Regions from separate parts of the Dyadobacter chenhuakuii genome, predicted to be linked through region 1. Evidence: riboswitches for the same ligand, from Rfam matches in the RefSeq annotation. Region 1 holds a riboswitch; each other region holds the start of a gene.

Region 1 (10,636 bases):
ATCCGGGGACCAATCATCCGCGCATGCTTACCGCATTGCAAAAGGCGAAAGCGAATGGCGCGACGATCATTTCAATTAATCCTTTGCCTGAAACGGGTTTGATGGGTTTCAATAATCCACAAACAGTGCAGGGAATTTTAGGAGCTAATCCCGCCCTGACCGACATTTTCCTGCAAGTCAAAATCAACGGTGATCTTGCATTGCTGAAAGCCATCGAAATACTGCTGCTTAAAGAAGAGAAACGCAATCCGGGAATGGTGTTCGACCGAAACTTCATAGCAAATAATACAGCAGGTTATAGCGACTTCATCCAGCATCTGAAAGAATTGGATGCGCAGGAACTCGCACGCATCAGCGGCATCTCGCTAGGCCAGATTCAGCAGGTTGTGGACGTTTTGGCCGGGAAAAGCAAGATTATCGCGTGTTGGGCGATGGGCCTGACGCAGCATAAGAATGCAGTGGACACGATCAAAGAAATTGTAAACCTGCTGTTGCTGAAAGGCAGCATTGGCAAACCGGGCGCGGGCACATGCCCTGTACGCGGCCATAGCAATGTGCAAGGCGACCGGACGATGGGAATTTTTGAGAAGCCAACGGACCAGTTCCTGGATTCCATTGAGCGCAACTTTCATTTTGCTCCTCCCAGAAAACACGGATTCGACGTGGTAGAGTCCATTAAGGCCATGCACGAAGGCAGTGCCAAGGTATTTTTTGCGATGGGAGGCAACTTTCTGAGTGCTACACCGGATACAAGATTTACAGCCGAAGCGCTCAGCAAATGCCGCCTGACAGTACACGTTTCGACCAAGCTGAACCGGAGCCATCTGGTAACGGGTGAACAAGCGCTGATCCTTCCCTGCCTGGGAAGAAGCGATATGGATATGCATAAGGGTGAAAGCAGGTTTATTTCCTGTGAAAATTCAATGGGCGTAATTCAGCTTTCCAAGGGCGTTTTGCCGCCGGTTTCGGATCAGTTACTGAGTGAGCCGGTGATCATTTGCAGGCTGGCGAAAGCTGTTTTGGGCCGGAAAAGCCAGATTAACTGGGACATTTACGCCGAAGATTATGACGTGATCCGCGCTGACATTGAAAGGACAATTCCAGGCTTTGATAACTATAATGAGCGCGTACGCGTGCCAGGCGGATTTTATTTACCCAATTGCAACCGGGACGGATATTTTGACACATTGTCTCAAAAAGCGCATTTCAATATCGGCAAGCTATTTGATCCCGAACTGAAAGAGGATGAGCTGATGATGATGACCATCCGCAGCCACGACCAGTTCAACACCACGATTTATGGCCTGAATGATCGTTATCGAGGCATTCACAACGAGCGGCGCGTGATTTTGATGAACGAAAATGACATCGCAAAACGGGATCTGAAAAGCGGCGATCTGGTGGATCTGTATAACCATTATGACGGCATTGAGCGGGTTGCGTACAAGTTTGTCGTTGTCCCCTACCCGATTCCGGAAGGTTGCACAGCCACTTATTTTCCTGAAACGAATGTCCTCGTTCCTATTAACAGCGTGGCAGATAAAAGCAACACGCCGACTTCCAAACTGGTTATTCTCACAATTCGCAAGCATTTAAGCGCATGAACCATTAAAACGGAGTTTAAAAAGATTCGACTTGGAGGAAGATGCTTTTTGAAACTTAACATTGAGCTAACACCGCTGACCGAAACTAGCTTTAATTTTCGAATCTGCTTTGGACCATGGTTCAGGGTAAATTCAGGTTAATGTGTTCTTTTTATATAAGTCCAAATTTAAAAAAATGAAAAAATTCTTATCCATTGTTGCTGTTGGTTTGCTGAGTCTGACCGCTTTTGAAGGCATGTCTCAAAATAAAAACAAAGTTATAGCGCACCGTGGCGCGTGGAAAAATACCGGCGTAACCGAAAATTCTATTGGCGCATTGGAGCATGCCATCAAACTGGGCTGCTATGGTAGTGAATTTGATGTGCATATGTCGGCAGATTCGGTCATTTATGTGCTTCACGACCATTCGATCAAAGGAACGCATATTGAAAAAACCAATTCCCAGGAGCTTTCCCAGATCAAATTAGAAGATGGAACGGCATTACCAACATTGGAAGCTTACCTGAAAGCGGGCGCAAAACAGAAGAAAACACGCCTGATCCTGGAAATCAAAACTTCTTCGATGGGCAAAGAACGCTCGCTAGCACTGGCTACCAAATGTGTGGAAATGGTAAAAAAATTAAAAGTGGAAGGCATTACGGATTACATTGCCTTTGATTTTGATGTTTGTAAAAAAGTAAAAGAACTGGCTCCGAAAGCACACGTCGAATATCTGAACGGAGACAAAACGCCGGATGAAATTCAAGCCGCAGGACTGGATGGCATCGATTACAACCAGAATGTGTTGAAGAAAAAGCCAGAATACATTGCCGATATCAGAGATAAAAAACTGACAACCAATGTCTGGACGGTGAATGACGAAGAATCTATGAAATGGTTTCTTGAAAAAGGCGTCGATTACATTACCACAAACGAGCCGGAATTGCTTTTGAAAATAACAAAATAGCATTACTATAACGCAAAAAGCGCCGCCCGGAGAAACCTCTGAGCGGCGCTTTTTTATGTCTTAATGTTCCTTAAGTCTTAATGTTAGATACTAATGTTCAGATCTTTGCGGTTTGCAATTTGCCATTCGTTTCCTGCCACGCCCTGATCACTTGGGTAAGCTGCTTATATTCAATAAGAAAGCCATCGTGGCCATATAACGAATCGATTTCCTGGAAAACAGCGTCCGGAATGTGCCTGGCCAGAAATTGTTGCTCGGATAATGGGAACAGCAAATCGGATTTTATGCCTAATACTAATGTTTTGGCCTTAACCAAGCCTAATGCGTGCACAATTCCGCCGCGATTCCTGCCTACATTGTGCGAATCCATGATCTTGGAAAGCACCCAGTAAGAATAGGCATTAAACCGCTTCACAAACTTATCGCCTTGGTATTGCTGGTAGGACGATGCCCGGAAATCATCGATCTGATCCGGATTATCACGCGCCTGGGTAAAATTATAGGTGTCGTAATTTCTGTATGATAGCAATGCAATGGATCGCGCGGCCCGCATACCCATGCTTCCGGCCTCGTCCGTGCCATCATTAAAAGTCGGGTCCGCCTCAATCGCCATCCGCTGTGACTCGTTAAAAGCAATGCCCCACGGCGAATGCAGTGCATTGGAGGCGATCAGGATCAGTTCTTCAAAAAGATCGGGCACTTCCACCGCCCATTCGAGCGCTTGCTGGCCACCCAGGGAACCGCCAATACAAAGTTTTATCTTCTTAATTTCCAGCTCCTGCCGCAGCAGATCCATAGCACCAACCACATCACGAACTGTGATAGTCGGAAATGATCTGTAAAAAGGTTTATGCGTCCGGGGATTAATGCTCAGCGGACCCGTAGAGCCATAAGCCGAACCCAGGACATTCACGCAAACGATGAAATATTTGGCTGGGTCAAAAAACTTATCGTCCCCTACCAGGCCATCCCACCATTCGGCCGCGTTGGAGCTGCCCGTTAATGCATGACAGATCCAGACAATGTTGTTGTTTTCAGCATTCTGCGTTCCATAAGTGGTGTATGACAGTTCGAAGCCTGGCAATTCACCGCCCATTTCCAGCGCGTAGGCGTAAGGATATTTAAATGTTTTTTGTTCCGCTTGCATAAGTGCCAGAGCACAGGTTTTAATTCAAAAATTTAACAGACTGTCCCGTGGAATGCACAGGGCAGATGCGAGAATAAAGCCATCCGGCTTACGGAAATTTCTAACTGTAAGTTCACGCGAATTGAGTTTATATCTCCTAATAACTTAGGTGGGAATTAGCACCTTTCTCCATTGTGGTAGCAGGTTGCCAGAGGTTCATTGAGCCCATTCTCTCGCCTCTTCTTTATAAATCAATCGCACACAAGGTGAAGCAACTGACTTGATCCTGCAATATTAAGCGCAGATGCCTGAAAATGCAAACAAAAGCACAAATTCTATTTTGCAGGGCATCCAGGGAGGTTTATCTTTGCCCATTCATGATACTGCGTTCGATGAAAAATTACTTGTTCTTCTTTTGTTTTGTTTGCCAAAGTGCCTTTGCCCAACTGCCCGCTCCCGACCAACTTTCCAAACACGTTTACAAGCTTGCATCCGACAAAATGCAGGGCCGTGGAACCGGAAGCAAGGAGAACCAAAAAGCAGCCGGATATGTAGCCGCTCAATTCAAAAAATACAAGCTGCAACCGAAGGGGACCAACGGATTTTACCAACCATTTACGGCCAAAGTGCGGCGCGTGGTTGTTACCGACAGTCTGCGCGAGACAAATAATGTCATCGGCTTTCTGGATAACGGAGCTGCAAATACCATTGTCATTGGCGCTCACTTTGATCACCTGGGGCTGGGCAGACAAGGAAGCTCGAAAGCAGAAAAGCCGGAAGGGCAAATTCACAACGGGGCCGATGATAATGCTTCGGGCGTGGCAGGCTTGCTGGAACTTGCGCGCTATTTTTCCAAGAATGATGTCAAAGAACCCTATAACTTTCTCTTTATAGCATTTGGTGCCGAGGAGCTGGGGCTGCTGGGATCGCGTCATTTTGTTAACAATCCTACATTACCATTGGAAAAAATCAATTTCATGACTAATATGGACATGATTGGCCGTTATGATGCCAGCCGTGGCGTTGGGATCGGCGGTTACGGGACCAGTGATGCATGGCCGGATATATTTAAAGATGTGAAAAGCGATACCAAGTTTTTTACGGACAAGGCCGGAAGCGGCGGCTCGGATCATGGGTCTTTTTATGCCAAAAAAATTCCGGTGCTTTTCTTTCACACAGGCGGCCACGACGACTATCACAAGCCTACGGACGATCCGGAAAAAATCGATTATAATGCAGCTGCCGGCATTCTGGGCATTCATATACAACTCATTGAGAATGCAATGAAACTGCCTAAGCTGACATTTACCACTGTTATATAACCACTCACATTTGTACGGATTCATAGCACCCGCTTTCACGTATGGTTCACCGCATGTTTCACCAGAGGACTTGTATGGGTCGCTGTTTCGTGATATCCAGCACAGCCATATTTTTGAAGATTCCAAAACTTTCGCCGACGCGATTCCGCTGGAAGACCCGGTTCTGATCATTGAAAGATATCACCAGGAACAGGACCGGCCCGGATTCGACCTACAAGCTTTTATCAGTCAGAACTTTCGAATGCCTGCACATATCAAGTCTACTTTTGAGGCCGATAAGAGCTCGTCAACGTCGGAAAACATTGGCAGATTATGGGAGGTGCTCACGCGCCAGCCCGAAAACCAGGAACGTGGCGGCTCCCTGATCCCGCTTCCCTTTCCTTATGTGGTGCCGGGCGGGCGTTTTCGCGAGATTTATTATTGGGACAGCTATTTTACAATGCTTGGCCTGAAAGAATCCGGACGAACGGATCTGATCGAGAGTATGGTCAATAATTTTGCCTATCTTATTGATAGTTTCGGATACATTCCCACAGCCAACCGCACCTATTATCTCACGAGGTCCCAGCCACCGTTCTTTTCCCTTATGGTCCGGCTATACAGTGACATTGCCGGAAATGAAATCCTGAAACGCTATTTGCCTCAACTGCAAAAAGAATATGATTATTGGATGCAGAACGACGGACCGTCGCACGAGCCATTTACAGCACACCGGCGCCTCGTAAAACTTCCCAATGGCGCTTTAATGAACCGTTACTGGGATGACAAGGCCACGCCCCGCCCGGAGTCCTACCGCGAAGACGTGGAATTGGGCAATGAGGCGCGGGACCGGTTTGGGACGGCCCCGGAAGCTACTTTCAGGCATATCAGAGCTGCCGCCGAGTCGGGATGGGATTTTAGCAGCCGGTGGTTTGCAGACGAAAACGACTTTGCGAGCATTCATACCACAGACATTATCCCCGTTGACCTGAACTGCCTCATGCACCACCTTGAAAAAGCGCTGGCGGAAGCATATCTGTTGCATAACAACACTAAAATGCACCTGCAATATGAAGAAAAGGCACGTTTGAGGGTAGCAGCTATACAGACCTATTTCTGGGACAGCTCGCGGAATTTTTTCATGGATTATGATTTCAAGAAGCAGGATTTCACGAAAGCTGTCACATTAGCAGGCACATTTCCTTTGTATTTCAAACTGGCCACCAAGTCGCAATCACATTATATGCGTGGTTATATCCGGCTCAACTTTATGCGCTCAGGCGGACTGTTGACCACCACGATCAAGTCGGGGCAGCAATGGGATGCACCTAATGGCTGGGCGCCGCTGCAATGGATCACTTACAAAGGCTTGCGCAATTATAATTTCCACCGGACCGCGGACGAGCTGTGCGCGGAGTGGCTCACGCTGGTCGATAAAGAGTTTAAGCATTCAGGCAAATTACTCGAAAAATACAATGTTTCAGACACCAATCTGATCGCCGGAGGAGGTGAGTATGAAGTTCAGGAAGGATTTGGCTGGACCAATGGTGTTTATCTCCGTATGAAAAACCATAAGAGCTAGTTACATATAAACCAGTGTCGAATTTATTATCTGATTCGAATAATAATATTGAAAATTTCCAGAGACAACTTCTTCTAATCGAGAATATTTTTAATACCTTGGTATTGTTAACCCCATTTTTTGAACATGAAACTATCCATATATCAGATCGATGCGTTTACTGATAAACTCTTTTGTGGAAACCCTGCTGCGATTGTCCCTCTGAATGAGTGGCTTCCGGATGAAACAATGCTCAACATCGCTGCTGAAAACAACCTGGCAGAAACTGCATTCTACGTTCCTAATGAAAATGGCTTTCATATCCGCTGGTTTACGCCTTCAGTTGAGGTTGATCTTTGCGGCCACGCAACATTGGCTGCTGCATATGTGATTTTTAATATTCAAGGTTACGAAGGCAAATCGATCCGTTTTGAGTCGCGCAGCGGCGAACTGCAAGTGGATTGCAAAGAAGATTGGCTTACATTAAATTTTCCTGTTGACCTGTATCACATCGCCGTGCCGCCGCCTGCATTAGTGGAAGGCCTTTTGGACACGACCATGTTGGAAGTATATAAAGGAAAAACAGACTATATGGTGGTTTTGGAATCCGAAGAGGTGCTTAAAAACCTGGATTTCGACATCATAGTATTATCAACCATTCCGGCACGCGGCATTATCGTAACGGCTGCCGGTGAGGATGTTGACTTCGTTTCACGTTTCTTCGCACCGCAATCAGGCATAGATGAAGACCCCGTAACCGGTTCTGCACATACAACATTAATCCCTTACTGGGCAGAAAAACTCGATAAAACAACACTGACCGCCAAACAACTTTCAAAGCGCGGCGGATACCTTAAATGCGAGCTGGACGGCGACCGCGTACACATCGGCGGCCAGGCGAGGCTATACTTGAAAGGGGAAATATTGATTGATGATTAACTCATCAGCTTCCGCCTCTGCCCCGCATATAATCCACCGATTACAAGCACAGTTCCGACTATTGTATAAATCGTTACCGGCTCGTCCATGAGCCACCAGGCGAAGAAGAAGCCGAAAAGTGGGCATAGGAAGAGCCATAGGGACGCTTTTACTGTGTCAATTCTGAGTAAGTAAAACCAGCAGATCAGTCCGATGATGGAAACGGCCAGGCTTAGCCAGAGCACCGGAAGCCAGAATGTTCCGTCCCAGACCGTGGTAGAAAAATCACTGAAAAGCAATGTTACCGGAAGCAAAAAAACACCCCCCAAGCAAACCTGCCACCCATTGATCAGCAAATTGGGCAGCTCCCACTGAACCGTAGCATAGTATACACTGGCTGCGGAAACCGCTATCATGCTGATCAGCAGCAATGTTATCCCTCCTATTGTCGTATAACTATCTGCCAGTAACGGGTAAGTTGCCACGCCTACCCCTGCCATTCCCAAAATTATCCCTAACCATTCTTCCGTCCGTGGATGCCTTTTGAGCCACCAGGCGGATAACAGCACAATGATCAGCGGGTTAACAGAAACAGCCAGACTGCCGATTCCGGCAGCAGTAAATTTCATAGCGTACACGTAGAGGCCGAGATAAAGCGTTGTATTAAGGAATCCGAATAGCGCAAGCTGCTTCCATTCCTTTTTGTTAGGCATCCGGTAAGACGGATCTTTGCTGAGCAAATAGGAAAAAGACAACAATAAGATACCAGCAATAAAGAAGCGAACGTTTGCCAATATTAACGGAGCAGCTGACCGGACTCCAAATTTGGTAGCCACAGATGCAGACGACCACAGAATGGAAAAGAGAATGCCAATACCAATGTTTTTCACGCTTTCAAAGAATTATGCTCCAAAAATACACGATGCGTTTCGGGTTCACCCTGCACTTTTTATATTTTTGGGCATGATTGATAAAATTAATGCGAAGTGCATGCTGGTAATTCTTCTTACCGGACTTTGTTTTCCTTCCTTTTCGCAAAGTCAATGGACCTACGACTTCAACAATGGCCTTACTCCTATTGAAAATGCCGGCCCGTCTTTAAAAGTGCTCGGGCAGCCTGGAAAATATGTCAAAGAGAAAATTCCGGGTTCTGATGATTTGAGCAGGACCATTTATCAATTCGAAAAAAACAGTGGTTTACAGTTCAATAACGCGGAGGCCAAAGGTTTTTTGAGTAAATCTTTCACGGTTGAGGTCTATTTTAAAATGGATGAGCTCGACAGCTGGAAAAGGGTTCTCGATTTTAAAAACAGGAAAAGCGACTACGGCAGTTATATATACGACGGCAAGCTCAATTTCTACGATTTTGCGATCGGAGAAAAAGCACCTGTACGTGCAAACCAGTATGTACATTATGTGTACTCGCGCGATTTCGAGACCAAGATCATTAAAATGTATATCAATGGTCAATCGAAATTGGAGTTCAAAGATCCTGGAACGGAGGGAATGCTGGATAATGACCAGGTTCTTAATTTCTTCCAGGATGACCTCATCGCTAATCACGAATCCAGTGCCGGCTCCATTGTTCTTATCCGCGTGTACGACCGTGTGATGACGCCCGTTTTTGTAAGAAGAAGTTATCAGACGATCAGCAGGGCATCCAAAGCAGCGGTGGCCGAAAAAGAGGAAGAAAAGCAACCAGAGGAGAAACCCGCCGTTAAAGAACCTGCAAAAAGAAACACCAATCTGGCCGTTGTAACAGGTCGTGTCTACGATGGAAAGAACCTGAAACCCGTGAATGATGCCGATGTAACGGTCCGCAAATCCAACTCGGATTCGTTGGTGGCATCGACCAAAACGGTTAACGGGATCTATAACTTTGAACTACGGCCTTACGAAACATATCGCATTTCGGCCCAGGCAGAAGGCTTTCAATCCAAAAGTGTATCAGTAAAAGTTTCAAACAGGTTTGAAGAGGTGAAGTCGCTGATCAGCCTTTCGGAATCGACTTACGATACACCGTTATCCACATTATATTTTACGCAAAGCACGGATGTGCTGGAAGATGATGCACTGCGAGGCCTTGATTCGCTTGTTTCTTATTTTCAGAAGCGGGATAATTTAAGGATTGTGCTGAAAGGCCATACGGACAACACCGGCGATTTTGCTAAGAATTTAGAGTTGTCGAACATGCGTGTGGCGACTGTTAAAAGTTATCTGCTGGGAAAAGGAATTGACGAAAACCGGATTTCAGGCTCAGGTTATGGTTCGGCGCAGCCAAGCCGCATGAACCAGACAGAAGCATTAAAGAGATCAAACCGCAGGGTGGAAATTTGGGCAGAGCCTATAAAAAGATAAAGCCATCTCACTGAGACGGCTTTATACTGACTATTCCTAAACCCTTAACCTTTTCTTATCTTTTATATCTTTTGCGACTGACTTCGGCGTTTTTTGCTGAAAAAATATATCAATGCAAGCGTATCTAAATCTCTTTTTTATATAAAGTAACAATGTTTTAAATAATACTCCAATTTCCTCACTAACTAATTACGGAAACATTTGGCCTATATACGAAGCAAACTAACTTTCAGATTTGCCTGCAAACATTGCTTTTTTACCTCTATTCGCCCTTCTTTTAACTTTTGCCCTATTAACTTGTAACTGAGCGACTAATAGAACTGCGATAATAAATGCAAAGGTAAAAACATTAATTTTATTTCCTTGGATTTATTCAATTTTTATTTCGGCGAACCGTGATACAAATATCTGGATTAGTTTCGAAATTACAAACATCCTCAAATCGCACCAACAGAATTATATTTGGAATTAACCTTCGTTTTCAAGGGATATTTTATTATTAAATCTTGTAAATTAAATCTTCACCTCATTAATAATTTGATAAATAACCAAATAACAGAATAAATACAAATCTTGAAATATTTATATATTCTTTATTTAGTACAATCATTGGTTATAATTATTCATTGTCGACTGTATTCCCAAAGTACAAAATGAAAGAACCATATCGCCAGCGTTATCCAAAAATATGGGCAGCTCGGTCATTTCTTCATTGGAAAAAGGTTTTAGCACATAATCTACCTGCCTTCCTCTCGGAAAATTATTTCCTATTCCAAACCGCAAACGGGGATAATTTGTTGACGCCAGCAGCTCCTCAATATT
Region 2 (10,636 bases), 2.4 Mb from region 1:
TTTGCTTCTTGGATACTTTGCTAGAAAAGGGAATTCCCAATGAGTATGTTGAATGGATTGATTTTCACCGCAACTTCGAAAAGTATGATGCATATCTATCTACTTTATCGGAAGACCTACTTCTAAGTTGGTGTAATGACGATCCTCTTGAGCGATATAAGCTTCTTGGCGGGGCTATTGTTGGCTATGAAGGTACTGAGAAATCAGGACAGCTTAAATGGAAGCCGATCTTCTGGAAATTAATTGAAGGTGCTCCGATTTTAAGAGAATTACTTGACGAAGTTGAAAATACGTTAAATTATCAATTTCGCGCAAGTGCATATGCGGCTCACCTGACCCTGTTTACTGCTGTTTTCGACTATCCCAATCAGGAACTCGCCACATGGGCGCGGCTCAAATTTAATCAGTGGAATGAAAAGATAGTTTATGTTCGAAGATTTGAGGAACAACGTTACCAAAACCAAAATGAAAGCTTTGAATAATGTTTTTTTAGCTATATGCTTGGTTGTCAGGAAACTGCCCAATCCTCTCCCGACAAATGCGCTCCGTCAAATCCCTCAGCAACGCCACCCGACTCCCTAAATACTCCAATTCCACCTTCTCAATCTTGTAATTCCTATTATACCTCGCATCAATATACGCCTTTTTAAGAAGCGCAAACAGCCGCTTTTCGTCCTCGGTCGTCATAGGAAAAACAGTCGCAAACTCTGCGTGCTGTTTAATAACTTGATTCCCAAGAATCTCAATGTCATGTATTCTAGGCTTGTAATCAGTAAAAACCAGAAGGACAGCTGCATAATATCTTTCCGTAGCTTGGTGAAGTTCAAATGCTGCATTATTATAATATGCTGACCTGCCATCTGCTTTTTGACACAAAAATTCGAAGGTTTCCACAAATAGATTTGCACTTTCAAACCAATGCTCAAATTCTTCTATCGATTTTTCAACCCTTTGTGTCGGATTCAGGTCTTTCGGCTCAGATAAGGTGAATTTTCCAGAATCGAAAAGTATGACACCTTCTTTCAGTATATCTACAAAGAAATAATAATTCCGCTCGATCTTGTCGTTCACAAAACCAATGCTGTGATAGATGATGCTTGTTCTCGTGATATCCTCATTAGCCATCAATTCCTTTTCCAAATCCCACCATTTCTTTCCCTGCTTGGCGGAAAGCCTGTCTTTAGTAATGATCAGAATATCAAAATCGCTTACATACTCGTACTTCTCCTGGTAATCTTCAACCCAGTCACCCCGCGCGTAGCTGCCAAAGAGAATGATCATTTCAGCCGGGACTTTGTCGAGGATAATTTGAGTAAGAGCTTTTAGTTGGTCCTGTTTGTTTTGTGGGAGGTGGGTGAGGGAGGTCTTCATTTGTGTGTGGGGTTTCTGAAATTTTGGTAAGATACAAAATTTCAAAAATCATTAAAAGCTTAAACTAATGCTCAATTGCCATCGCCCGCACCTTTCCTCTTCCAAAAGTATAGACATGAAATAAGAGCGTGTCGCTTAAAACTTGACCGTCCAAATCCTTTATGATTTGACGGACTTTGATCGCGATCCGGCCGTCCGGCTTTGTATCAAATGAAATGGGTTCGACAGCGGGATCAATTTCTTGCCATTGCCGCAGTGAGTAAGCACGCAATTCCTCGTGCCCGGTAGCCGCAACTTACTCCAAAATTCAGAATCGCTCCTTTGGATTTTAATGTTTCCCAGCGTATCCTACTTTTGCTATATACTTAACCCCTAAAAATGAATCATGACAAAAAGTGAAGTAGCAACGAAATACATTGAATATCTCTCAAATGGCGCTGTTGAGCAGATAGTGAGTTTATTTTCAGCGGACGGAATGGTCAGTTCCCCGATCTATGGAGATAAGCCGGCGACAAGCTTTTTCAAGGAACTGACCAAAATTGAAAATTATCTACGATACCTTCGTTGCCAGAAAGTTAGTAGAAGATATGAGGTCTGAAACAGCTAATTTAATCTCCGCTACAAACAAAATCGGTTTAGCAGGGAGCTATCAATCAGCTACTTCACCGGATGCTCCAAAATATTGAAAGCCAGGTTTGGGCTGCCCTGGACGAGCCCGCTTGTAAATACCGTATAAATTTTCCCGGCTTCCAGATTGAAATTACCCACTGCGCCGAGCGTAGTTCCGTTCGCAGTGTTTGATAATGTCAGCGCGTGAGGACCTGGGTTGATACTTTGAAATGGCCCCAGCGACCAGGCGCTGAATGCTTCTCCCGACAAGGCAGAGTTGGCAGCACGGCCATAAGCGACGTTGCTGAATAAGGCTTTCCCGTTACTCAACACATTCAATGTGCCCGCGCCCGGCGACAGATTTACGAATCGCAGCTTGGCCTTGCCCGCCTCCGGCGCTTTCAGATCGTCGTAAAAAAGGATCAGCGAATCCGACTTGTTATTCTCTGTTCGGGCTGCGATTACCGTGTGATAAAATGTGGCGATCGGGCCGTTGGGCCTGCCGGTTGCAGTGAATGTTGCGCTGTTACCGAATTGGTACGAGGCTTTATAGCTTGTGTTGGTGCCTTCGGTAAAATTGATTTGCACATTGCCGAAAACGGTGGGGTAATAGTCAGAAGCCTTGTTGACGGCGACGGGCGTTGGCGTAATCTTATCCGTAAATGTCCAGAAACTGAGGGCGGAGTTGACGGGTCTTGCATTGACAAAACTAATGTAGGCGCTCAGTGGCGGGCGTTTTGCCGCGTCGATGTCCAGGTAACTGGTGTCTTTGCAGCTAGCTAATGTTGCTGTTGCGGCGAAGAGCAGCAGCAGGCGTTTTGAAAAAGACAATGTGGATATCATAAGTTCGAAGAGATGAATTTGGGTGTTAAAGTCGAGCTGTGATCCGGATAAATGGCTGAATGCCAGCGCTTCCGTTTTGCAGGCCAACAATGGATGGGTTGTTCAATGCTGAGAGTTTTGGGTCAGAATAATCGCCCAGCTCATTGAAGGCGTTATTTACACCAATGACTGCCTGGATGGATTTTGTAAAGGAGTAAGCCACAGAGGCGTCCACGACCCAGATCGGGTTGAGCTTTTGGAAGAAATAGTCCGGTCTGGGAAATGTTGCATTCAATGCCAATGCCGTTGTAACTGAGCCGAAGTAAATGCCGCGCACCATATAAGTCAGTTTGCCAACCTTGTAACTTCCCTGTAAATTCACTTTCGTTCCGGGAATGTGAGAAGTTACCCGCGCTTTTTCTCCATCGTTGAAAATAATGTAGCGGTATGCTTCCAGACCTTTCGGCGTATTCACGCTGACAACCTCATTCTTTACAAAATTGGCCCCCAGCAAAAACGTCAGTCCTCCGCTTCGGAACGGCGTGCGGTAACTTCCCGTGAGTTCCAATCCCTTTGTTCTAGTACTAAACGAGTTATAGAAAAACTTAGCCTGGGTCGTGCCCGTTTGCACAAAAAGGCTGCGTACTTCGAGCGGCAAATTGACGTCGGTCGCCGAAAAATTTCCCGTGTTTCCGACCCGGTTATTGACATCCACCCAATAAGCATCTGCCGTAAATTCAACGTTTTTCAGCGGCTGAGAAGTGATCCCCAATGTGTATCCCTTTGACTTTTCAGGCGTTAAAGTAGGAATGCCGAGCGCTCGGGTAGCGGCGCTTTGGTTAGAAGCTGTCACCTGATCGATTGCGCGGCCCTGCTGAAAACTGGTTGAGGTTTCAGTATAATAATATTGAGCAAGATCCGGAGCGCGGAAGCCTGTATTATGCGAGCCGCGAATGCCCAGCCAGTCGGCAATCTTGTATTTCGAAGCAATTTTATAGGTTGTTACATTGCCCAGCCCGGAGAAGCTTTCCAGGCGCAGCGCCCCTGAAACAAGCCAGTTTGTCGTAATATTTGCCTCGAGATCCGCGTAACCTGCCAGCACGGAACGGTTTACATTCACAGCATTTTCAGGCCGGAAACCAGCGTGGATCTGCGAACCCGGCGAGAGACCATTCAGACCGATTTGACCCTCATTGGTGTTATAAACAATGCCTGTTCCTGTTGTATCAAGTCCATAAACCGTTCGCAAATCTGCTTTTGAATAAGAAGCGGACTCACCAGCAACGATCTGGTAAGTTTCCACGCGATATTGCGCGCCAAAGGCAACATTGATTCCTTTTAAGGCTCGGTCAAAATAACGGCTGATGTCGATGCTGCCCGTATTCTGGCTTGCATTATAGCTGCCCGCATCAAACGTCCTGGGCGTTTTTAGGCCGAGGCTGGCATTCAACGAATTGGTAATCACATTCCCAAAGTCGTTTTTGCCATAAACATTCGAAATGTCCACGTCCCAATCCTGGATCTTGCCTTTCACACCCACCGCCAGGGACTTATCGGTGATGATGTTTTCCATGGCCGGTAAAAATCCATCAGGGTAGAGGAATGCATTGTTCCGCTCAGTCCAGCCCGGCAGTCGGAACACGGCGGTGAATTGGGAATTGCGGTGACTAATGCCGCCAAATGCATATACTTCCGCATTTTGTCGCAAAGGCACAGCCGCATTAAAGAATAGCAATGCATCTTTGGCCTTGTTGGAACCGCCGCCTCGACGGTCAAAAAAGTGCCTGTCTATTCCCCTGTTTTTTAGGATTTCCTCGTCGATTTCTTTGGTGTATATCGCGTCGTAATTCCGGGTGTTGGCACCGCCGCCGTAAATAGGGCCCAAGTATAAGCCGGCATGATCATTTCCAGGTAAAAGCGCAATGGCCTGCGTGGCGAATTCCGCGGTTGCATTCAGGTAACCGCCTGTTTTGCCCAGTGCGAATCCGTAGTTTGCATTCGTGCGGGTGGTGGTTCCGTCTCCTCTTCGCCGGGTGCTGGCCGTTGAGCTAAGTGTCAGTTGTTCAGTTGTTTTGTTCAAAACAATATTGATAACGCCTGCAATTGCGTCCGAACCATATTGCGCAGCTGCCCCGTCACGGAGGATCTCAACGCGCTGGATGGCGGCGGTCGGAATCGAATTCAGATCATAACCTGTGGCCCCGTTTCCAAGCCCGCCCCAGTTGATGTTTGAACTTTTGTGCCGCCGTTTTCCATTCACCAAAACCAGCACCTGATCCACGCCCAAACCCCTTAGTTGTGAGAGGTTCAGCGCAGAACCGGCATCACCGGCATTGCTGCCATTTACCGAATGAAACGAAGGTGAAACATATTGTAAAAGCTGTGTAATGCTGACCTGCGGCGCTGATTCCAAAAGTGGTTTCAAATCGATCACATCGACCGGAACCGGAGAATCCAGCTTGGTGCGGTTCGCATTTCTGGAACCCACCACTTGCACTTCGCCTAACTGCTGCGAGCTAGGTTGCAGACTGATATCGTATTGATTTTCAGCTGATATTTTAGCTTCTTGCGCGGAAAAGCCGACGAATGAAAACACTAGTGTTTCCCCTTTGATCAGGTTCAATGCATATTTTCCGTCTGCATCAGTCAGCGTGCCTTGCCTGGTGCCTTTTACCGACACATTTACACCTGGCAACGCTTCGCCGCTCACGGCATCTGTTACTTTTCCGTTCAGTATGCGCTGCTGGGCGAAAGATTTAAAGGCGGCAAATACAAATAATAGTAGAATATATCTTTTCATTCAAAGAGGTGTTTATGGCTTCATCTGACGATAGCCCGCATGGAACCCTAATAACGCACAACTTTATACGTTAGTAATTGGTGTTCTGATTTGGTGACGACGGAATCGCAGCGATGTCCATTCTTCGGGCTGGGGAGCCTGCAGTTCCTGTCCGAATTCCTGCACATGCTGACTTGACAAGTAAACCCGTCATCCCTCCGTCGCCAAATCAGAAGCAATGTTATAGTACAACAAGAGGCAATATCACTTCACGCTAGCCTTGGTTGTAGAAGCAGATTCTGTTGCAATAAGCGAGACGTCCAGGTTGAAAGTATCGTCAATTGCTTTGTCGCCAATCGCGGAAAAGAAAGTTTTGGAATTATACTTGATGCCGTATTTGGTGCGGTCAATCGTGATCTTCGCATTAGCTGTCAGGTTTTTCCCTGTTGTAGTCACCTCTGCCGGAAATGCAACATCCTCGGTAATGCCTTTGATCGTCAGCTTACCTTTCACATTGTATTTATTTGCACCGGAGGGCGTTACTGAGGTGATATTTAACTTGCCGGTTGGATGTTTCTCGACAGCAAAAAAGTCCTCGCCTTTCAGGTGTGTGGTCAGTTTTTTGTTGTATTCAGGGTCTTTCAGGTCAGTTACTGTGAGATCTTTCAGATCGATTTCAAAGTTGCCGCCCTTTAATTTTCCAGCGTCTACCAGTAACGTGCCGCTCTTGATGGGAACCAGGCCCGAATGCTCGCCGGTTACTTTTTTAGCATTCCATACCAGCTTGCTTTTCTGTGTGTCTACTGTGTACGGATTTTCTTTTACAGTATTTGTGAAAGATGCCAAGCCAAGTGTAGCGAGCGACAATGCGGATAAAATGGTCTTTTTCATAATAAATTGAATGGTTAAAATATTAAGTCTATTGGTTTTGTAGACTAAATGTGATAAAATAATGCTATCGAACGCGAATAGGCGTTTTAATGTTCGGTAGACACGATTACTCAGTTTAAGCTGATTAGCTTCTCCATTTGTCCTCAGGACAACATTTGGTTGCGCAGGGGACCGGGCGGATTTGGATGCTTTTTCTGGACATGATTTGTAAATTTATAGTTCCTAAAAATGTTAGGCAGGTTAGCACTGATTCCACCCTGGAAAGTTGCTAAGAGTTCGCCGAGCCTGTCTCTCCCTCTTTCTTTATAAATCCACTTTTACTTTGCAGGTAGTAATCGTAAGACGATGCAAAGGTAAAGTCATCTTTTGCGGAATGTCAAAACTCAATAGTATTATTTCGAGATCATGCCACCAGGAAATGCGTCGCCTAATGCTATTTGCGCTTTTCTTCAAGGGGATATTTCTTGTTAATCTTATTCAAAACAACGTAAATCGAGTCTTTCGCTTCGTTTGTCCCTGACAAAAGAATTTTGTTTGGATCAACTCTTTCATACCTCAAAAGAAGCTTGCTCGACGTGTCAGCGCGGTTTCTTAATACCAACAACTTATGGATCGTATCGGCAGAATACCCATAATAATACCGGCCGATATTGCCGTAATACTCCGTGGTCCGGATTGAATTCTTCGTGTTGAGCTTGAAAGGCTTGTCAATTTTAATGCTGATGGAATTGAACTTCTCGAATACGACATTCTGCCAGCGCGTGGTGTCTCCAATCGCATCCGGGATTGTGTTGCTATTCAGCTTAAAATCAGCCACGTGATAGAACCCGCTAAATCCGGCAAGTCCATCATCCAAGGGAAGTTTGAAGGTCTTGCCACTCGCATACAAGGTCCCGTAACTGTAACCGCGATGAATGATGAACAGGAAAATGAATGCATATTTGAACGCAAGAAGGGCGCTATTCTTCCAATTTTGGGCAAAGGTGATCTTTGGCACATATGTCAGTGCAACAGCCTTGTGCTCAATTAAAATTTCATAAAACCGTTTGCCATCCCGCACCAAAAGCATCAGCGAAAGCGTGAGAATGTGCAAACTCGCAAGCTCCACACCCGCGTCGTAACCAATGTTAACAAACCAGATCGGCACCAAAATAGCCACCATCATCAGGGCCCCGAGTGTGGTAGTCCGCCGGAAAAGGATAAAAAGCGTTGCCGCCAGCTCGAAAAATCCCGCGAAAACTTCAAAAAACGGCGATACGCCGGTGGTCAGCCAATATAACTTACCCGGAGTGAAATCGCCCAGGTTGGTGTTCAGCTGACTGATTGTCGGAAACGGCATTTGCACCGGAAACACTTTCGCCCAAGCAAACCAGGACATTCTCAGCGCAATGCCATAGCGCGCCGCGGTGTAAAACCAGTAATACAGCTTCTCAAAATCAATGCGCTTTCTGTCGAGCCGGTCCCAAGCCCATCCTGCCAGCAGGCATATGACGACTGTGACGAACCATCCCGTGTAGTTCTTGCCTTCCTGACTCTCGAAAAACCAGGGCTTGTTTTGCGAGAGCGCATCCAGCCATCGGAATTTGTAGGAATTTACATTGAAACCTGCGTCGAAATCCTGTTGGTAGAATTCAGGCGTAAAGGGTACTGTGCTAATAACAGCATAAATCAGCGCGGCGCGCAATGCAATCTTTTCGCGCGTTTTCCAGCTGGGAAACGCCGAAGGTGCTTTCGGTAATGACATTGTAAAAATGAAATGTGAATGAATTGACGCTGACAAAAGTAGAAGGCAGACTTTTGCTGTGCAATCCGTTTGGTGGTATGAAATCGAATTATTCTATTAAGTCTACAAATTTAATAGAGATGTGATCTACATTTGTACAAGTCTAACGACGACCTTTTAAAAACCACCTTTGATAGGTTAACAATTATACCGGAAAAAATCCTGCAAATGTTTCCGGTCCAGTGAGGATTCTTTCAGCTTGTCTGGCAAGAATATATGTTAACTATTATCCATTTTAACAACACAAGTTGTATGAAAATCAACGACAAGATCAAGGTTGTGGCTTTGGCAGGTGCCACGCTTTTAAGCAGTTTTGCAGCAACGGCAGACAAGCCTGGTGCTAAATCGCCCAAGCAGGGTATCTGGCGCGGGGAGTTTGTAATTAGCGAAACACACATTCCATTCAATTTCGAGTACAATGCTAAAAACGCAAAGGATCCGATCCTGACGCTGCTGAACGGCTCACGAAGGGACGATTTCCATGTGACAAAAATCGGCGCGGATTCGATTTTTGTAAAAATGAACACTTATGATGCAGCATTGGTCGCAAAGGTGGAATCAGACGGAAAGATTACAGGTGAATACCGCAGCCTGGTGCCTGGCTTCCGGGGGAATTCGTTGCCATTTTCAGCCGAGCATGGCAAGGATTATCGCTTTGTAGAAAAAGGCAAAGAGCAGCCTACCAAACACAATTTGAGCGGCAAATGGGATTTGCAGGTTTTCAGCAAAGCCAAAATGCCTGATAATGTAGCGCTTCTCAAACAAGAAGGAAACAAACTGACCGGCGTGGTAATGTCAACAGTAGGGGACAGCCGCGAGCTGGAAGGCGTTGTGCAAGGCGATGAATTTGTGCTTTCCCATTTTTCTGGTCCTAACCCAAGGGTTTATAAAGGAAAAATTAATGAAGATGGCTCCATCACGGGTGTAATCAGCTCGGGTATTTACGACAATACCAAGTTTGAAGGTGCCAAGAACGAACAGGCAGCATTGCCAGACCCATACAAACTGACCTATTTGAAAGAAGGATATACCAAACTGGATTTCACCTTGCCTGACCTGGACGGAAAGCAAGTTTCGCTCAGCGATGACAAATACAAAGGTAAAGTGGTGATCGTCGAAATCATCGGCACCTGGTGCCCGAACTGCACAGATCAGACGGCTTTCCTTTCGCCCTGGTTTAAAGAAAACAAAAAGCGCGGCGTAGAAGCGATTGCGATCGGTTTTGAACAAAAAGACGATCTTGCTTATGCCAAATACACGCTGGGCACATTGAAAAAAAAGTACGGCATTGAGTACGACATTCTTTTCGGCGGCATTGCAGACAAGAAGGTCGCTTCCGAAAAACTGCCTGCACTGAACCGCATGATGGCATTTCCAACCACGATCATCATCGGTCGTGATGGCGAGGTAAAGCAGATCCACACGGGCTACACCGGCACGGTTACCGGAAAATATTTCGAGGATTATGTTGCCAAATGGAATAAGGATCTTGACGCTTTAATCGCTGAGCCCGTTCCGGCCACTTTCTCGTCGGCCAATACTACTCCTGCGAAAAGTGGGAAATAAAAAGGGTGATTTGGTACGCTAACTGGTAATCTGAACAACTGCAAGGGAGAGTTCTCACTTTGCAGTTGTTTAATCCTTCACTTTAATGCCGCACGAGTATGTTGTTTAAGCAATTGTTCTTCCTTTTTCTACTTACATCTGTAAATGTTTTCGCCCAGGAACCTTCTGACATCTCTAAATGGAATGTATCCGTTTCTAGCAAAAATGCGAAAGCAGGTGATGAAGTCGAGCTCATTTTCTCAGCTTCGATTGATAAAAATTGGAAGCTCTATTCCAGTGATTTCAAAAACGAAATCGGTCCGCTTCCTACTGAATTCAAATTTGTGGAAACCGATTCGTATCAGTTGATAGGCACCATTAACCCTATTCAGCCCAAAAAAACGACTGACCCCACCTGGGATGTGCAGTACACCTATTTCACCGAGAAGGCACAGTTCCGGCAGAAAATTAAGGTTTCAAAAAACGGATTTAATGTTGCGGGAACCATAAAGGGGCTCTTGTGTAGCAACGAAGACGGCCTTTGCATTCCTTTCCAGGAGTCTTTTCGGATTAATTGAAACAGAAATTCATCAGCATGTTCAAAGTCAAGCAAATTGTTACCGTTCTTTCGGCTGCGTTGTTTTTTGTGATAACTGTGGCATTTCAGCATCAGGAAAATGACGTTTCCACGAAGGCAGAGCTGGGTGAAAAGTTATTTTCCGACCCTATTTTGTCAAGAGGAAAAGCCATCAGCTGCGCCTCCTGTCACATTCCACAATTTGCGTTCGCTGACACCGCTGCCTTCAGTGTGGGTGATAAAGGAACCAGAGTTTCGC
Region 3 (10,636 bases), 2.5 Mb from region 1:
CTGTCTCAGATTTCATCAGTGATTACAATGCTTATAAAGGAAACGCATACGGACTTGCCAACACGCTGATGCAGACGGCCATATTCAAACCAAAACTTAAAAGCAGCAAGGTTAAGAACCTTTTTTATGCTGGTCAGCTGACTGTTCCCGGGCCTGGCGTTCCTCCTTCGATCATCTCGGGCCGCATTGCGGCTACTGAACTTCAAAAATACCTAAACAAGTAAGTCATGAAAAGCTTATACGACAACCTTTCCGCGACATGCAGCAAAACAACCACACAACTATATAGCACGTCGTTTTCGCTGGGCATTTATTTCCTAAAACCGGCTTTGCGGGCACCCATTTACGGCATTTACGGCTTTGTCAGGCTTGCAGATGAAATTGTGGATAGTTTTCATGACTACAACAAGGAGTTCATGATGAACAAAATCCGTCAGGATACGGTGGAAGCGCTCCGCGACGGGATTAGTATTAACCCGATCCTGAACAGTTTCCAGCACGTTGTAAATACTTATAACATTGAATGGGAGCTGATTGACACGTTTTTGAAGAGCATGGAAATGGATCTGATGAAGACGGAGTATACTTCGGATTCATATAATGAATACATTCTTGGTTCTGCGGAAGTGGTTGGTTTAATGTGCCTTAGGGTTTTTACAGAAGGTAATCAGCAGCAATTTGATGAGCTTAAACCGTTCGCTATGAAACTGGGATCCGCGTTCCAGAAAGTAAATTTCCTGCGCGACCTGAAAGCGGATTACGTGGATCTTGGCCGGACTTATTTTCCAGGCGTGAATTTTGATCATTTTTCAAGCAAAGAGAAGGAAAAGATCCAGCAGGAGATTGAGGAGGAATTCGAGCAGGCGCTGATCGGCATTAAGCGGCTCCCGAGCGGTGCACGAAGGGGCGTTTATCTGGCTTATTATTATTACAAAAAACTTTTCCTGCGCATTAAGGAAACGCCGCCCGAAAAAGTAATGAACGCACGGATCAGGATTCCGGATCATGACAAGGTAGGACTCATGTTTCGTTCGCTGGTAAGGCATCAGTTCGACCTTTTATGACGTTTTTTTGTTAGTTAAACAAAGGAGCTGAACATTGGACTGTTAGCCACGAACCTAAAACGCGATTTTATGACTGATCAAGTTGTGCTGGTGAATGAAGACGATATGGAAATTGGCCTTATGCCAAAGTTAGAGGCGCATCAAAAAGGCGTTCTGCATCGTGCTTTCTCAGTTTTTATTTTTAATTCAAATGGTGAAATGCTTTTGCAGCAAAGGGCTTTCGGGAAATATCATTCGGAAGGGCTTTGGTCCAATACTTGTTGCAGCCACCCGCTCCCGGCAGAATCCGCGCATCACGGAGCCGTGAGGAGACTTTCGGAAGAGATGGGCATTTCGGCCGATTTGCAGTTTCTTTTCACCTTCCAATATCGCGTTAAACTCGAAAACGGGCTGACAGAAAACGAACTCGACCACGTCTTCTGGGGCATTTCAGACGACGAGCCGAACATCAATGTGAGTGAGGCGAATGATTATAAATACATGAAAATGGCTGATATTAAGGCAGATATGAACCAGAAACCGGAGGCTTACACCGAGTGGTTCAAGATTTGTTTCGCCGAAGTAGCCGACAAAATAAAACCAAAACAATAGCCGACGGCCACTGCCGGAAGCTGACAGCTTGAATTTACAATGAGTCCCTGGATAGTAAATACATTGATCGTACTGGCCGCATTTATTGGCATGGAATGTGTGGCGTGGATTGCTCATAAATATTTGATGCACGGCGCCTTATGGTTTTTGCACCACGATCATCACCAGCGTGATGACGGCGATTTTTTTGAGAAAAATGATTACTTCTTTGCCATCTTCGCCACGCCAGGCATACTCTGCCTTTTATTTGGTGTAAATCAAGGGTTTAATCATTTTTTCTGGATCGGATTGGGCATTACGATCTACGGTTTCACCTATTTTTTGGTGCATGACATCTTCATTCACCAGCGCTTTAAAATGTTCCGTAACACGGATTCGGTTTATCTGAAAGCCATTCGTCGCGCGCACAAAATGCACCATAAGCACCTTGGAAAGCATCAGGGCGAATGTTTTGGGATGCTCTGGGTGCCGCTAAAATATTTTAGGGAAGCGAAAAACACGGCGTCCAAATGAACTTCCTATATCTGCTCGTCGATCTTGGTGCAATTGCTGTTCCGTTGCTGTTTTCTTTTCATCCCAAAATTCAGCTGTATAAAAGATGGCATTTGCTCTGGCCGGCGATTATTCTGTCATTAATTCCTTTTGTGATATGGGACAGCTATTTTACAAAAATCGCCGTGTGGGGATTTACACCGAAATATCTCGTCGGCACTTACCTGTTTGGGCTTCCTATTGAAGAAATTCTGTTCTTCATCTGCATTCCCTACGCATGCCTTTTCACTTATTACTGCTTCCGGATCTATTTCGGAACTGATTATAAGCTTAAAAACGAGAACCTGATTACGGCCATCTTCTTGTGTTTCACATTGGCCATGGGCGTGACTTTCTACGATCATTACTATACGTCCTGGACAGCGGTTGGGCTGGTGGCGTTTCTATTATTTTTGAGATTTATTGTCAAGCCGCGATGGCTGAGCTTGTTCTATTTCTCGCACATGTTCCTGCTGATTCCTTTCTTTATCGTAAACGGGATTCTAACAGGATCGGGACTGGACGAGCCGGTTGTTTGGTATAATAATGCAGAGAATATGGGTATCCGGATATTTACGATCCCATTTGAGGACGTCTTTTACGGCATGTTAATGTTGCTTCTGAACACATTCTTATTCGAATATCTCCTTTCCAAATATCCCGTTGCCGAGAAAGAAAACTTAGAAACGGTCTCCGTGGGTTAAGGACACAAGCTTCTTCAAAACGCCCGGGAAATTATTTAAGGCTCTCAGGGCCAGATCGGTTGTAGTTCTTTTCCCAAACAATCCCTGCAAATAATAACCGGCTGTAATTCTGCGTCCAAAAGCGTGGTCCCATGCTTTTTTGTAGTTAGCCGAGACGCTGTCAATACTTTGCTTTTTCTCAAAATACCGGATCAGCTCGGTGGCCAGAATTTTGGAAGCGCGCATGCCCATGCTCATGCCGTTGCCGCAGAGCGGCGTGATAGAACCTGCCGCGTCACCCAGGAGGAAAACGCCGTCAGTTTGTGTTTGTTTCCTGGAAAAATGGATGTTGCTGATTACCAATGGATTTTTGTTAACAAATTCGGCATGAGTAAAATATGCTTTGAGAAAAGGATTTTTATGCAAGACATTTGCCTCCATTTCCTGAATGTCTTTTCCATTTTCCTGCAAATTCCGGGATGTGGTCAGATAGCACAGGCAATGCCAGTCCTTATCCACTTTTGAAACTCCGCAATAGCCGTCCTTAAAATTGTGCAGCTCAATGCGGTCAGGTGCCAGATCCGTTTTAATGTGATATTTCACACCGATATAATTATCGCTTTCATTCCCGGTGTCCATTAAGTTGCGCGCCAGGAACTGCGGGGTATATTTTCCATAACTGCCGCACAGCACGCCAACATTGAAATCCCCAGCCGAAGATTTGATTACAAAACCTTCATTACCAACCCTTTCCAGTCCATTCACTTTGCAATGTTCCACGACAGCGACGCCTTTTGCGGCTGCAATGCTTGCAAGTGCGTGGTCAAGGCTGAATCTGCTGATCCCGAAACCGCCCATTTGCAAGGAATGTTCAAGCATAAAGCCCTTTTCGGAGCTGATTCTGAGCTTGTTAATGATGGGTAAATTGAGTTCATCCAAATTCAAACCCAGGCTTTTAATAAAATCCCAGCTTTCCATGGAAATGTACTCGCCGCAAACCTTATGAAATGGATATTGATTTTTTTCGAACAAAACCACCGAAATACCCCTGTCCGCAAGCTGTATAGCCAGGCACAGGCCTGCCAATCCGCCGCCGATAATGCCGCAATCGTACGTTTTAGCTTGCGTTTCCATAAACAATCACTTCATGTCGGAATGCCCATTTGTTGCGAACGGTGTATTTAATTGCTCCGGCTTTGTTCAGGATCGCCAACCATTCTGCTCTCTTAAACCCCCGCAAAACTGACAGCGGTGCATCGTTTTTGACCAGGTAAGATTTAGAAAACAGTTGCGTCAGCCATTTAATGGAATAGTAAGCGAAAGGATTTCTTTCCAGATCATTAATAACCAAAACCGCCTTGCTACTCAATGCAAACCGCACAAGTTCAATGAGTTGTTCTTCTGTTAAATGGTGGCAGAAAAGACATGCGTGAATAATGTCAACCTGTTTCAAATGGCTGAAAATGTGCCTGTAATCGTCACAAATCAATTTGACCGGCGCTGTTTTCAGGTTTTCCTCTGCATAGGCAATGCAAACAGGCTTAATGTCAACACCATATAAATCCAGCGCATGGCGCTCCTTTTTGTTCCAATTGTCAATGCGCTTTAATGTATCGCCGCCGCCGCATCCGATATCAACGAGAATATGTGATTCTCCTGGCTTAATAACCTTTTTTAGCGCGTTAAAGGAAATGTTATATCCGCCCAGCCAATGATTAATGAAGTCAAGTTCCCTTAAATTCTGGAACAAGTCGACCGATGGAATATCCTCCTGGTCAAGCAGCTCCTTATCCTGGCTGCGGTGTTTAAACATAACGCAGCTGCATCGTTTCAATGCTTAGTCCTGGCCCGAATGCCGCTGCAAAGATTCTGTTGCCTATATTTTCCGGCTTAGCCGTTTCAAGGACTTGCTTCAATACAAACAAGACCGTAGGAGACGACATATTTCCGAAATTTTTAAGCACATCATAAGTGGCTGCCAGACAGCCTTTATCCAGCTCCAAAGCAGCAACAAAATCATCCACAATGCGCTTTCCACCCGGATGAACAGCCCAATGTTTAAATGCATCCGGCGCAAGACCGATCTTTTCCAGCATCGGCTTTATGTTTTTCCGGATCAGGTCAGGCACGTAGGAAGTCAGGTTCATAATGAAGCCGGTTTCCGACAACTGCCAGGCCATATCGGCATACCCATTGTGCAGGATCAAGGAGTTGAATGCATCTATCTCAACATGATGCGCATAATCTGATCCCGCTTCGGCAGTAACCAAAACCGCTGCTGCGCCGTCTCCGAAAATCAGGTTGGACAGCAGGTAATCATCATTATATCGCTTCTGGAAATGTATCGTGCAAAGCTCGGTGCAGACGATGAGCACTTTCGCGCGCGGCTGGCTTCTGCAAATGGCGTCGGCATTTTTGAGCGCAATAATCGCGGCATTGCATCCCATAAAATTTACGCTGCTGCGCTGTATGGCAGGATTCAGGTCCAGTTCCCGCATCAATTCCACGTCCAGTCCGGGCGCAAACAGGCCCGTACAAGTGACTGTTATCAAGTGCGTTAACCGGCCTTTCATCTCAGCAAATCCATCTATTTTCTTGATAGCACTTATGGAAAGTTCCGTGGCATGCTCCTGATAAAGCTGCATACGCTGGGTCAATGTCGGTTCCGGGAGTAATGTGGCCGTTTTGTTAAAAAACTGATAATCTTCCGGCGCTTTATCAAAATCGGCAATCACAGAATAGCGGTTCGCTATGCCTGTTTTCCCCGCTACTATCTTGATTTTTCTCTTATTGGTAATGTCTTCTGTCGAATTCATGTAGAATGAAGTCAACGTTTCCTGCGAGTAACAATGTTCGGGAACGGCTGTCTCAATAGCAGATATATAACTCAAAGGGATTCTGTTAATTACAATTAAAATAATGAAACAACTGTTCATGCAGATGGCTGCTATCCAGTTCATCCGCATGGTATTCCTGAAATTCGCCTCACTCCTATCCTTCAAAACCAGGTAAAACCAATAGCTGAAATAAAGGACGATCGGCAGGAAGAACACCTGGATAATATAAAAAACCATTCCAAGGCCCTTCGATGTAAAGTACAAATAATAAAATACATTGCACAGCAGAAACATCGCCGCCGTAAACAGAAATGTACCCCGGTAACCGAGCTTATAGCTTAATGTAACGACCCCATCTTTCAGGTCCCGCTGGTGCTGATAAACCTGCGTAAGCGGATACGCGCCGGCAATCTGAAAAGAACAGGCTAAAAGCACATAAATATGCTCTCTGCTCAGCATCAGCGCACTTTCTGAAACACCCGCAATGGACATATAGTAGGTAAATGCACCCTGGAAAATCACAACAGTCAGAAACCCGATAACCGGATATCTTTTCAGCCGGATCTGCCGGGAACTATATGCCCGCGACGCTGCAATGTAAAGCACCAGACAAAAAGCGAACAATGTATTTACGAAAAGGAACGCTAAAACGATCGCGGTAAAATCCAGAAACATGGTGAGGTAAAAGAGTGCGGCCGTAGGCATAGGAGGCTTTTCGAGCCCGCCAACGCTTTCTTCGTCCCTATCCACATAACTGTTGTAACCATTACTAGCCGGGTAAATCAGCAGATGAATGATCAAAAAAGCGAAGAGTGCGTGATGATGCACAACCGTATCTGCCTGACTGTAAGCAAACAGAAACAACGGCATCAGGAAAAAAGAAAAAGGAATCCGCAGAAGTTTAATTGTATTGCCATCAATGCCCATGGCCCAATTTAAGAAAAAAATTTTTGAACATTTGAGGCTGTCACAGATACAATATACTTTCTGCCAGGAACACCATTGTGCCGGAATCGGTTAAAGAGGAATAACAATTAGTCATACCAGAAAAATAAAAGATCATGCAAGCACAAAGTAAAGCACCTTCCACCCTTATGGTGGTATTGGCTTTTGCCACCGTTTACATCGTATGGGGATCGACTTACTTCTTCATTCAGCGGGCGCTGGAAGGTTTTCCGCCGTTTTTCCTGGGCGCTTTCCGCTTCATTATTGCCGGGCTTATTATGCTGGCGTGGAGTGTTGCACAAGGTGAAAACGTGTTCTCGCTCAAAGCGATCGAACCTGCGATCATTACCGGACTTTTGTTGCTTTTTATCGGCAATGGCATTGTGATATGGGTTGAGCAGTTTCTTCCCAGCGCAATGGTCGCCATTATGATTTCCTCATCTCCACTCTGGTTTATCGTCCTGGATAAACCGAAATGGTCTGAAAATCTTAGCAACAAATCGACTATTGTAGGTCTGTTGATCGGTTTTGCCGGGGTAGTGCTGTTATTCAGTGAAAAAATAATGATTTCGATGTCGTCCATGAACAGTTCGCGCGATCTGTTCGCGATGGCGCTCGTCGTTTTTGGCTCCATGGCCTGGGCTGGTGGTTCTTTGTTTTCTAAATACAAGTCAGGCACCGACTCCGCAAGTGTCAATTCAACCTGGCAAATGCTGGCAGCCGGATTTGCCTTCCTCCCAGGCAGCATTATTTCGGGCGAACTGGCGACCCTGAATCTTGCATCCATTCCGATGGAAGCCTGGCTATCAACGTTATATCTGATTGTTTTTGGGTCGATTGCCGGTTTTGGAGCATACGTCTGGCTGCTGAAAGTCCAGCCAGCAACCAAGGTTAGCACTTATGCCTATGTAAATCCCGTCGTAGCAGTCCTTTTGGGGATATTTTTTGCAAACGAATCTATTTCTGTCCTGCAAATAGTCGGGCTGGTCATCATTCTCGGCAGCGTGTTGCTGATCAATCTGCACAAATATCGCAAGCCAAAACAAGTCGTATCCGCTTATTGATCTCTTGGAGGAATATGAGCAGTTAACACAAGGAAGCTTCTGTGATCTGCTCCACCTCCGAAATGTCCCTGTTTCTTTTGATCAAATTAAAGATACGTTCAAAATCAATAAGTTGCGAAGCTTCGAAGGCAATGACGCCTACGAAAACCCTTCCCTTGCTGATAAAGTTAAGGTGTTTGATCCTCGCACCATTAAACGATTCAACGATGGATGTGATCTTATGGAGACTTACAGCACTTCTGTAAATGATTTTGAGAAAGAAAATTTTGCTCATTTTAGTATTTTTTATCGTGGCTAATAATTGAAGAACCTCCGGCTCAATGCGTTAATTCCAGACGGAAACGTGACTGGCCGCGTGATGCAGGATCGGCATTATAAATGTTCACAACGGCCTGCACAATGTGATCAATCTCATCGAATGTGTTGAATTTGCTAAACGAGAAACGGACATTTTCTTTATCCTTCTGACAAGGAAGCGCGCTGATCACGTGCGAGCTGCCCTGACTGGAACAAGCGCTGCCGCCGGAAACTGCAATGCCCAGATTATCAAGACTTTTAACCAAACTGCCCGCAGCCAAACATGGGAATGAAACGTTCAGGATGTTCACCATGCTGTTTTCAAGAGAGTGACTTTCGCCATTATAACAAATGCCGTACACACCACTGATCGCCAGTTTGGAGACCATATATTGCTTCAACTTGCTGACTACGGAATGGTTGCTGTCCAGGTCGCGGTATGCCACCTCGAGCGCTTTGGCAAGCCCTACAATGCCAGTCACATTTTCTGTCCCTCCACGCTGTCCTTTTTCCTGGCCTCCGCCAAAAATTTGCGCATGAATGCGGTGTTTTTTATTGATATAGATAAATCCGGCGCCTTTCGGTCCATGGAATTTGTGGGCGGAACCCACCAGAAAATCGATAGGCGTCTGGGTCAGATCGATCCATTGCTTCCCGATTGTCTGGGTGGTGTCCGTAAAAAAAATGGAATCATAACGTTGAGCAAGTTTACTTATCGCGTGGATATCTGTCAGGTTTCCAATTTCATTATTGCCGTGCATCAGGCAGATCAATGTCTGTGGATTGGCTCTTAAAAGGTTTTCAAGATGGTAAAGATCAACATTGCCGCGCTCATCCAACTGCACAAAACTCGTTTCGATATCACCCGATTTTTCATGTTGGAGAATGGTTTGCAAAACGGCCTTGTGTTCAATTTTACTTGTCACGACATGGCTAATGTCATATTTCGCAATCGCACCGGATATGGCGAGGTTGATGGCCTCGGTGGCTCCGGACGTAAAATATATTTCTTCCGCAGAAGCATTTAAAACCTTCGCAACCAGCTTCCGCGAATCTTCTATCGCATCTTTCACCTTCCGTCCTGCCCAGTGAGTGGACGACGGGTTGCCGAAGCTGGCGGCAAAAAATGGAAGGATCGCTTCAATCACTTCCGGATCCAGTGCAGTTGTGGCGGCGTTATCACAATAAATTTCCATGTTGATCTAAGTGTTAAATGTTATCAGTTTATTGATTCCAAATGCCGCACCTTGCCTGGATAATCGTAACAATTCCGCCAAAAACGAAACCGTAACGAACATACACGGACAAGCCTCTGGCTTTCCTTAACTCGATTGTACTCTGTTACTCCGGTGGTTGGATTCTCAGATTTATCATTAGAATTAGGTTGGGGCACCTTAAAAAGTCATAGGTTGCCAGAAGATCATAGAGCCTAACCTCTCCCTTCCTTCTTTATAAATCTACTAATTCGATAGACAAAGATGTAATAAAGATTTTAAAGATCCAAAAAGAGCGAAAAATTTCTTTGAGAAAATTCTTGATGCGCAGATTACCCGCCGTTTATTTGGTTTCCGGATAGCCTTTTTGGAGGAGCATGGCTAGTTCATTGACCGTGATAATGTAGGTGCTTTCTTTGGCGAGGTTTGTGAATTCGTTGGGGTCTTTTTGGTGGTCGTATAATTCCACGCCGGCTTTTCCTCCATCCCATTCCGTGTAACGGAAGCGCTCCGTTCTTACGCTGCGACCAGTAATTTTATTCCGCCGAACTTGGGTGTAAGCAGCTTTATCCCAAATGCCGTCCGGGTTTTTGAGTAATGATGTCAGACTTTTGCCGCCGAGTTTTTGGGTAGGCATCAGTCCGCAAAGCTCAGCCAATGTTGGGTAAATGTCCAGTAATTCCACCGTCCTGCCCGATGCCTTTCCTGCGGTTCCGCCAGGCACTGAGATGATTAATGGAACGTGCGCAGCATTTTCGAAAAGGCTTTGCTTCATCCACTGGCCGTGCTGGCCTACATTATAACCGTGATCGCTCCACAAAACGATGATCGTTTTATTGGTCAGTTTCAACCGGTCCAGTTCGTCCAGCACCCTTCCTACTTGCGCATCCATGAATGAAATTGACGCATAATAGGCCCGCAACGCCTCTTTTCTTTGCGCTACTGAAAGGCCTAAATGTGCCGGTTTGGTGGAAATTGCTGCTTCCGGAACGTCGTCAAGGTCATTTTGAATTTCTTTCGGAAGCGGGATTGATGCCAGTGGATATTGGTCAAAATATTTTTTTGGCGCTACGTAAGGGGAGTGCGGGCGATAAAAACCAACTGCCAGGAAAAATGGCCCGGCCTTCTTTTCCTTCAATAATTTGATAGCCTCGCTGGCGACCATTCCGTCTGTCTGCTCTTCATCCGCTCCCTCGCTTGCATGCCAGGCAAGTGCGCTGCCCAAGCCTTGGTCCGGCGTAAGATTTTTGACTAGTGATTCTTCGGTTTTGTCACGCCCTTTTGGATTGACTTTGCGATCCCAGGAAATAGGATCGTCCAGGCCGTCTGTCCCGATCTGGCCCGGAACGCCATAATGATAGATTTTCCCGACCCGGGCGCTGTAATATTCATTGTTCTTAAATAGCTGCG

Evidence for each region. Region 1 has a riboswitch for S-adenosylmethionine ahead of metX (homoserine O-acetyltransferase MetX). Riboswitches for the same ligand answer to the same signal wherever they lie in the genome.
Region 2: linked by a shared signal. The riboswitch ahead of NFI80_RS08915 (YceI family protein) and the one ahead of metX (homoserine O-acetyltransferase MetX) in region 1 are both predicted to bind S-adenosylmethionine.
Region 3: linked by a shared signal. The riboswitch ahead of NFI80_RS09560 (cysteine desulfurase family protein) and the one ahead of metX (homoserine O-acetyltransferase MetX) in region 1 are both predicted to bind S-adenosylmethionine.

The regions. Positions count from the first base shown of each region.
Region 1 covers NZ_CP098805.1:5,744,144-5,754,779, reverse strand. Annotated here, with positions in the region: gene NFI80_RS24145 (FdhF/YdeP family oxidoreductase) at 1-1,604, shown strand, start outside; gene NFI80_RS24140 (glycerophosphodiester phosphodiesterase) at 1,780-2,550, shown strand; gene metX (homoserine O-acetyltransferase MetX) at 2,648-3,697, opposite strand; SAM riboswitch class I at 3,822-3,929, opposite strand; gene NFI80_RS24130 (M20/M25/M40 family metallo-hydrolase) at 4,069-4,998, shown strand; gene treA (alpha,alpha-trehalase TreA) at 5,009-6,559, shown strand; gene NFI80_RS24120 (PhzF family protein) at 6,686-7,477, shown strand; gene NFI80_RS24115 (DMT family transporter) at 7,474-8,346, opposite strand; gene NFI80_RS24110 (OmpA family protein) at 8,447-9,814, shown strand; gene pth (aminoacyl-tRNA hydrolase) at 10,421-10,636, opposite strand, start outside.
Region 2 covers NZ_CP098805.1:2,168,454-2,179,089, reverse strand. Annotated here, with positions in the region: gene NFI80_RS08935 (hypothetical protein) at 1-482, shown strand, start outside; gene NFI80_RS08930 (HEPN domain-containing protein) at 490-1,371, opposite strand; gene NFI80_RS08925 (DUF4397 domain-containing protein) at 2,029-2,823, opposite strand; gene NFI80_RS08920 (TonB-dependent receptor) at 2,849-5,602, opposite strand; gene NFI80_RS08915 (YceI family protein) at 5,846-6,472, opposite strand; SAM riboswitch class I at 6,683-6,784, opposite strand; gene NFI80_RS08910 (hypothetical protein) at 6,906-8,216, opposite strand; gene NFI80_RS08905 (peroxiredoxin family protein) at 8,508-9,821, shown strand; gene NFI80_RS08900 (protein-disulfide reductase DsbD domain-containing protein) at 9,920-10,378, shown strand; gene NFI80_RS08895 (cytochrome-c peroxidase) at 10,396-10,636, shown strand, end outside.
Region 3 covers NZ_CP098805.1:2,304,831-2,315,466, forward strand. Annotated here, with positions in the region: gene crtID (bifunctional phytoene desaturase/3,4-desaturase) at 1-224, shown strand, start outside; gene NFI80_RS09515 (phytoene/squalene synthase family protein) at 228-1,064, shown strand; gene idi (isopentenyl-diphosphate Delta-isomerase) at 1,134-1,655, shown strand; gene NFI80_RS09525 (sterol desaturase family protein) at 1,695-2,168, shown strand; gene NFI80_RS09530 (lycopene cyclase domain-containing protein) at 2,165-2,890, shown strand; gene NFI80_RS09535 (NAD(P)/FAD-dependent oxidoreductase) at 2,867-4,003, opposite strand; gene NFI80_RS09540 (methyltransferase domain-containing protein) at 3,987-4,682, opposite strand; gene NFI80_RS09545 (UbiA family prenyltransferase) at 4,675-6,633, opposite strand; gene NFI80_RS09550 (EamA family transporter) at 6,768-7,715, shown strand; gene NFI80_RS09555 (hypothetical protein) at 7,738-7,989, opposite strand; gene NFI80_RS09560 (cysteine desulfurase family protein) at 8,033-9,208, opposite strand; SAM riboswitch class I at 9,377-9,470, opposite strand; gene NFI80_RS09565 (sulfatase) at 9,570-10,636, opposite strand, start outside.